2 regions of the Saliniramus fredricksonii genome follow, and region 1 is predicted to be linked to the other one. Evidence: predicted binding sites of a transcription regulator. Region 1 holds the regulator's gene; the other holds the start of a gene.
What was found. Region 1 encodes PhoB, which activates phosphate uptake and scavenging genes when phosphate is short. Its sites were predicted from a motif close to TGTCATNNANCTGTCAT; they were not measured.

Region 1 (3,791 bases):
CACCCATTCGTGATCGAGAAGGGCGGGCCCGAGCCGCAGGCACTTCTGCGGGTTCTCGCCGAAATCTAAGCGGCATTCATCATTCCATTGCATCAGGCCATTGCGGAAATTCGGTCCGGGAATTCCGTCGATTGCCGCAGTGTAGTAGCCGTATTCGGCCATGATGCGCTGCGCCTCCCGCACGGTCTCGCGTGAAAACGTTCCGATGACGGCGTCCACGCGCTCATTATGAAAATCAAGGGACTCAATGTAACCACCCGCCTGCAGAATCCGCGCGGCGGCGTAGTGCCGGTCGGGGCTGTCGTAGTATTGATCGACGAATAACGCGTAGACGAGGGCAGGCTCCCATTGGTACCGGATACCCGGCGCGGCCACTGCGTGATGCATGCCGGTTGCGGCCTCATCGCGGTCTTCGACTCCGAAATCAAGCGTGCCGTTTTCGATGGACAAGGCGCAGTTGGACCTGATCTCTGCATAAGCCTTGGCAACATTGGTTGCGGCCTCCATGTCGGGCGTCAGCGTACCGGTCTCGCCGCCGGTGATGCCCGCTCTGATCACGTCACGCGACCAATCCATCAGATCACGCGCGACCCGTTCGCGATCAGGCAGATCGACAAAGGACTTGAAAAAGCGGTTGGTGGGGGTGTCGTCGGCATCAGGATCGTCGGACATGCCGAAGAGGCCGGCACCCCCGATGCTGGACCTCGTCTTACATGGTGTGAAGCTCGCCGGGCGCTGGCCGGCCAGATGAATCACGTGGGCCGGTGCGAATCCGGCCTGCGAGGCGCGTTCGACAAACGCGTCGGCTTCGTTGCGCAAACGTGGCGCAATGCTGCGGATCGGATGAGCATCCCGCTCACTCCACTCCTCCAGACCAAAATGAGCGATGCTCTGCGGATAATTCTGCTGGTGAGCCCTGAACTGATCGGTCCAGTCCCAGTGCTCGGTCTGGTAGCGGCCGAGATAGGCAAAGGCGGTCATCGCGCCGGGGTCGCCCGATTCCGCATCGGCCCTTGCCGTATCGAGAAATGCACGCAAGGGCGCCTCGTGGCCGAGCATCAGCATCTCGATGCCGATCAGCATCCAGATATGATCGACCCTCCAGGCTTTCGGATCGTCACGCTGATACAAATCTGCGACGCGGTCATCCAGATAAATTTCGATCACCCGCGCGAATTCATCCTCATCGCGACAGCCGTTCTCGAGCATGGTTTCGAGCGCGAGTAACGGGGATACGTGGCGCGCCTGGGGATTGACGAAGTATTCCTGCGAAAACGATTCGACCGAATGGGCCCCGATGTTGCAGCTCTCATCGGCGCGCGCCTGATTGCTTAGCGCAGTTGCGAGGAGGCAAGCCGTGCCCACCAGGATCTGTATGGATTTCGTCATAATACCTCCCGGTAGCTCATGCGGGGCTCAGTATCCCGTCAGGCATGCGGCGGGATCCGGCTTGAGGTTTGTAAATCGTGCAGACCCGGTTGACCGCACAAACGGATCCGGAGACACATTCTAAGGAATATTTCGATGAAATTATGCAATCAAAACGTCGTGGCGACAACCAAAAATAATATTCCGATAAAAAATTATCGTGATGAACGTCGACGAATCACCCCTCAAAGGCATAGCCCGCGCCGCGCACGGTGCGGATCGGATCTGAACCCGATTGCGCCTTGACGGCCTTGCGCAGACGCCCGACATGGACATCGACGGTACGCTCGTCGATATAGACGTCGCGCCCCCAGACATTGTCGAGCAGCTGCTCGCGGGTGAAGACGCGCCCGGGCGTGCGCATCAGGAATTCGAGCAAGCGGAATTCCGTCGGGCCGAGATGCAGTTCGGTGCCGTTGCGGCGCACGCGGCGGCTGTCGCGGTCGAGCTCGATATCGCCGGCGACCAGCTTGTCGGTCAGCAGGTTGGGATCAGTGCGGCGCAGCAGCGCTTTCACACGGGCGACGAATTCCGGAACGGAAAACGGCTTGACGATATAATCGTCGGCGCCTGTTGCGAGACCGCGCACACGGTCGCCTTCCTCGCCGCGCGCGGTGAGCATGATCACCGGCAGGCGGCGCGTGTTTTCCCATGCCCGGATACGCCTGCAAAGCTCGATGCCGGAAATCCCGGGCAGCATCCAGTCCACGATGGCGATATCCGGCACATGTTCCTTGAGTCTGATTTCCGCGTCGTCACCACGCATCACGCAATCGACCTCGTAGCCTTCCGCTTCGAGATTGTAGCGCAGGAGCAGGGTCAGCGCTTCCTCGTCCTCGACCACCAGAACCTTCGTCGACATCGTGTCATCGCCTCATGCTGCGGCACGTACGGGCGCCGCCGGTTGCTTCATGCGGGGCAGGGGGGGCAGGCGCAACTCACTTGCCCGTATGTTCGACATGCTCGAGGGAGGTACGATCCTTCTTCGGGCGCTCGGCCGTCAGCGGTTCGCCCTTGACGAGGTAATGCACCGTCTCCGCGATATTGGTGGTGTGGTCGCCAATACGTTCCACATTCTTGGCGCAGAAGAGCAGATGCGTGCAGAAGGAGATGTTGCGCGGATCTTCCATCATGTAGGTGAGCAATTCGCGAAACAGCGAGGTATAGAGCGCATCCGTCGCTTCGTCGCGCTCCCAGACATCCATCGCCGCCTCGAGATTGCCCTGGGTATAGGCATCGAGGGCATCCTTGAGCTGCGCCTGGACAAGTTCGCTCATCCGGTTGACACCGAGCACCACCTTCTGCGGCTCGAACTGGCCGGAGACGGCCAGCGTGCGCTTACCGATATTCTTGGCCATGTCACCGATACGCTCGATATCGCTGGCGATGCGGATGGCGGAGATCACCTCGCGCAGATCCACCGCCAGGGGCTGGCGCTTGGCGATGGTGAGGATGGCGCGCTCCTCGATCTGGCGCTGCAGATCGTCAAGGCGGTCATCCATGGCGACCACGGCCTGGGCCTGGTTGACGTCGCGGCGCACCAATGCGGTGGTGGCATCGAGCAGCATCTTTTCCGCGATCCCGCCCATCTCCATGATGGCCGAACGCAGGCCCTGCAATTCATCATCGAAAGAGGAAACGGTATGATCGACCATGTTCGGGTTCTCCTGCAAATCGTTGTGCGGTTCAGCCGAAACGGCCCGTAATGTAATCCTGCGTCCGCTTCTCGCGGGGGCTCGTGAAAATCCCCTCGGTCGGCCCTTCCTCGACGAGATAGCCGAGATGGAAGAAGGCCGTCTTCTGCGAGACGCGGGCCGCCTGCTGCATGGAATGTGTCACCATGACGATGGTGTAGTTCGTCCGCAGCTCGTCGATCAGTTCTTCGACGCGCGCCGTTGCGATCGGATCGAGCGCCGAGCACGGCTCATCCATGAGGATGACGTCGGGATTCACGGCAATGGCGCGCGCGATGCACAAGCGCTGCTGCTGGCCGCCAGACAGTCCGGTGCCGGGCTCCTGAAGCCGGTCCTTCACCTCCTCGAAAAGGCCTGCGCGTCGCAGGCTGCCCTCGACGATCTCCTCGAAATCGGTCTTGCTGCGGGCCAGGCCATGAATGCGCGGCCCATAGGCGATGTTCTCGAAGATCGATTTCGGAAACGGATTCGGCTTCTGGAAGACCATGCCGACCCGCGCACGCAACTCCACGACGTCCAGGTCGGGATCATAGATGTCGCGCTCGTCGATGGCGATGCGCCCGGTCACCCGCGCAATGTCGATGGTGTCGTTCATGCGGTTGATGCACCGCAGGAAGGTTGACTTGCCGCAGCCGGACGGACCGATGAAGGCCGTGACGGCCTTCTCGG
Region 2 (3,791 bases), on a different contig from region 1:
TGATCATCACCGGCAGGAGCACCTCATCCTGGTAACCGAAGAACGTGCCGCTCGCATCCCTGAAGCGCCCCGGGGCGGGAAATTCGAGTGAAAGATCCGCGACGTTGCGCGAGCCGGACCAATCGATCTCCGGCGGCAGGCCCGAATCACCGGCATGGCGCCAATAGGTCTTGTAGCCCTCAGTGAGTTCGATCTCGATACCGGCGAGCAGCTGTGTCCCGTCGCCGGCGCCGGCGATGAGCCGTGCGCGGGAGGCATGGCCTTCTTCCCAGGCGGTTTCCTGTGCGACGGCCGATCCGGCCATACCCGCCGACAGCGCGAGCAGCATCACCAATGCCGCTGCCGAGGCATACGATGGCTGAAACCGGTTGCGCCGCCCGGCGCGCGCCATGCCGCCATCAAAGAATTCACCACATCGCGCAAACGTCATCCGCATTGCCCTTCCGTTTTGAAATCTACAGGTAACCATCTCCCGCCCGGCCTCCAAGCCCGCCGCGCTCAAGGATGCGTGACCGGGGATCATAAATCGATGGACATCGGCATCCGGTTTCGCGATTCTGGCTCCTGCAGAGAGGATTGTGTCACCATGGACAAGGACCGGGTCAGCGCATTCGACAATCTCGAAGGGCATCTGCTCATCGCCATGCCCGGCATGCCGGATGAGCGTTTCATGCGTGCCGTGATCTATGTCTGCGAGCATTCCGCGCGGGGCGCGATGGGTATCGTCATCAACAAACCGGCCTCCGATCTGCGGCTGCCCGATCTCCTGGTGCAACTTGAGATCATCGGGGATGATGATGCGATGCATCTGCCTGATGCGCTCGATCGCGTGCCCGTCCTGATGGGCGGGCCGGTCGAGACCAGCCGCGGATTCGTGCTGCATTCCCCCGATTACCGCGTGGCGCAATCGACCCAGGCCGTCGCCCCCGGGATCTGCCTGACGTCAACGGTCGATATCCTGCGCGCCATCGCCCGCGGGCATGGACCACGCGATGCGGTGCTCGCGCTGGGTTATGCCGGGTGGAGTGCAGGACAGCTCGAGAATGAAATCCAGAGCAATGGATGGTTGAGTTGCCCGGCGGATCCGGATGTTGTCTTCAACCATGCTGCCGATGATCAATATGCGCGCGCTCTGCGCCTTCTGGGTATCGATCCGGCATTGCTGTCATCATCGGTGGGCCATGCCTGACCGGGCGCTCCCGATCATTGTCGGGCGCATCGGTTTTTTCATTGCGCCGGTTTCCGCCTGCTGAAACTCGTCCCTGAAACGAAACCGCCGCATCTCGTCACGGACGCGGCGGTCAGGCCCGCCGCGCGCGACGGGGCCGGTCATGAAACAATCTCAGTGGACGGTGGCCTTGCCATTGGCCTGTTGCAGGCGCGAGATCTCGTCCTTGAGCTGGAGCTTCTTGCGTTTGAGTTCGGCGACTTCGCGGTCATCCGAAGAGGGGCGGATCTGGGCTTCGTGAAGCGCCTTCTCCAATGCCTGATGCTTCTTTTCCAACTCCACGAGATGGCTCTGCAGCGACATGTCGGGTCCTCCATTCGTTCGTGCCGACGTCATCATACTGTCACACGAAACGTGGCGATTCAAAGATAATCGCATCATTCGGATTTGATCGATTTGCCGAATTCTGCGGGCTGGACGCCTGCTGTGGAAAGGCTTACTGTACGCTTCGACAGCAAGTGAGGCGTCGCGGAGCGAATATGGTCGGCGAAGAAGAGACTTACCGCAATGCGGGAGATTGCGGGAATGACAATGTCGACAATCTGGTCGCCGACAACATCGTCGCCTTCGGCGGTCCCCGTGACGAGGAGCGGGTGCTGCGCCGCGAACTGGCGCGTCTGCGCCAAGAGCATCGCGACCTCGATTCGGCGATCGACGCGCTCGAGACAATGAGCACCAGCGACAAGCTGCAGCTGCAGCGCCTGAAGAAGCGCAAGCTCGTCCTGCGCGACCGGATCATCGATCTCGAAGACCGGCTCAACCCCGATATCATCGCCTGAACGCGCCGTTATCGAAGGCGCCAGACAGCGCGTCAGCGCACGGCGCGCACGGCCTCGTCATCCTCGATGACATAAAGCACGGGTTCCGCGACGGGTGGCCGGCGAATGCCGGGGCGCACGGGATCGGCGATGACGATGCGGATCGTCTGATCGCTCCGGGTGCCGGCAAGCTCTGATTGATTTGCCTGCGCCCCGGTCAGGACCGTGATCCGGCTGGTCTCGGCAGTGGCCGGTGTGGCGACGACGGCAAGCGGGACGACAGCAAGGGAGAGCAGCGCGGCAGCGCAAAGGGCGGCGCCTGTCAGGCTGCGGCTGATCGGTGCAAGCGACATGGCATTCATCCTTCGATCCCCGATTTTCTGCAATACGGTTAACGAAGTGTAAACGCCATTAGCCATCGCGTCAGCACGAATCTGACCCGAATCACGCTTGCGATGAAACTATTGCGAATTGTATCGTGGCGCTCCGGACGCCCCAGCACACGGGAACTCCCACACATTTACGATCCTGGCCGGACACCCCATCGGAATTCTTGCATCCGGTACCGAAAACGGGGTAATGGCTTGCGCGATGCCGGTTTAGCTCAGTTGGTAGAGCAACCGCCTTGTAAGCGGTAGGTCGTCAGTTCGAGTCTGACAACCGGCACCATTGCCTCTCCCTCGGCCAACAACCCTCGTCCGCCCTGCGATCATCGGGGATCTGCTCCGCAGTCGCGGTTTCGCGCTTGCTATCCAGCGCCTTCTCCATGCTCTTCTGCATCCCGGGCTTCGGGGTTTGCGCGCTCATGGCGCCATATCCGCTGCCGGCGTTGCGCGTTCGGATCATCCTCGCACGCCGAGCGCCTCACTCCTTCGCCTTGTCGATTTCATCTTCGCCGGCGCTTTCGGGCGGCTTGTCCTTGCCGGTCACCAGACGTTCGGCCTCGCCGAGCCATTTTGAATGCGCGTGGCCCATCCGGGTATCGGCATGATGGAACCCGCCCTGCCCCGGGGAATTATCCGTGCCAGGCTGCTTGCGCTTTTCGCTTTCTGCAGGCGCTTGTGTTGCGGCGTCTTCCCTTTTCCTGCCGTCGGATTCCTCGGCCATGCACGCCTCCTCTCATGAACTTGCAATGCGTTTGATCAACGCGCCGACCGCGACCGCGTTCCATGATGACACCGGGTCTTGTGTGGCGCATCAGCAACACCTAGATCAGGGATGCCGGTCGCTTGTCAGGAAGGGCCGGCGCGACAGACGAGCATCATGAGGCGTGCCCGTTCGGGGCGTCGGTGGGTGGCTTGAAAGGACGAGATGATGAATATCGAAAAATATACCGAACGCGCCCGCGGTTTCCTCCAGGCGGCGCAGACCATTGCCCTGCGCGAGGGGCACCAGCAATTCGCGCCGGAGCATGTGCTGAAAGCCCTGCTCGACGATTCCGAGGGCATGGCCGCAGGCCTGATCGCGCGTGCCGGCGGCGACGCGAAAACCGCGCTCCAGCTCACCGACCAGGCGCTCGCCAAGCTGCCGAAGGTCGAGGGCGGCAGTGGCCAGCTCTATCTCCAGCCCGGCACGGTGCGCGTCTTCGACGCAGCGGAAAAGGCCGCCGACAAGGCCGGCGATTCCTTTGTCACGGTGGAGCGGCTCTTGCTCGCACTCGTCATCGAGAAGGATACCGAGGCTGGCAAGGCGCTCGCCAAGGCCGGGCTCAGCGCGCAGAATCTCAACGCCGCGATCAACGCCCTGCGCCAGGGCCGCACTGCCGACAACGCCTCGGCGGAGAACGCCTACGAGGCCTTGAAGAA

Region 2: GA0071312_RS04775 (YdcH family protein) is a predicted target of PhoB. The motif match lies at 1,559-1,575, and genes of this name have one in related genera.

What each region holds. Positions count from the first base shown of each region.
Region 1 is NZ_FMBM01000002.1:1,503,922-1,507,712, reverse strand. It holds gene GA0071312_RS13455 (peptidoglycan-binding domain-containing protein) at 1-1,083, opposite strand, end outside; gene phoB (phosphate regulon transcriptional regulator PhoB) at 1,607-2,290, opposite strand; gene phoU (phosphate signaling complex protein PhoU) at 2,367-3,083, opposite strand; gene pstB (phosphate ABC transporter ATP-binding protein PstB) at 3,115-3,791, opposite strand, start outside.
Region 2 is NZ_FMBM01000001.1:1,042,744-1,046,534, forward strand. It holds gene GA0071312_RS04765 (protein-disulfide reductase DsbD domain-containing protein) at 1-430, opposite strand, end outside; gene GA0071312_RS04770 (YqgE/AlgH family protein) at 587-1,189, shown strand; gene GA0071312_RS04775 (YdcH family protein) at 1,343-1,531, opposite strand; gene GA0071312_RS04780 (YdcH family protein) at 1,786-2,007, shown strand; gene GA0071312_RS04785 (hypothetical protein) at 2,040-2,339, opposite strand; tRNA gene GA0071312_RS04790 (tRNA-Thr) at 2,580-2,655, shown strand; gene GA0071312_RS04795 (hypothetical protein) at 2,851-3,093, opposite strand; gene clpB (ATP-dependent chaperone ClpB) at 3,301-3,791, shown strand, end outside.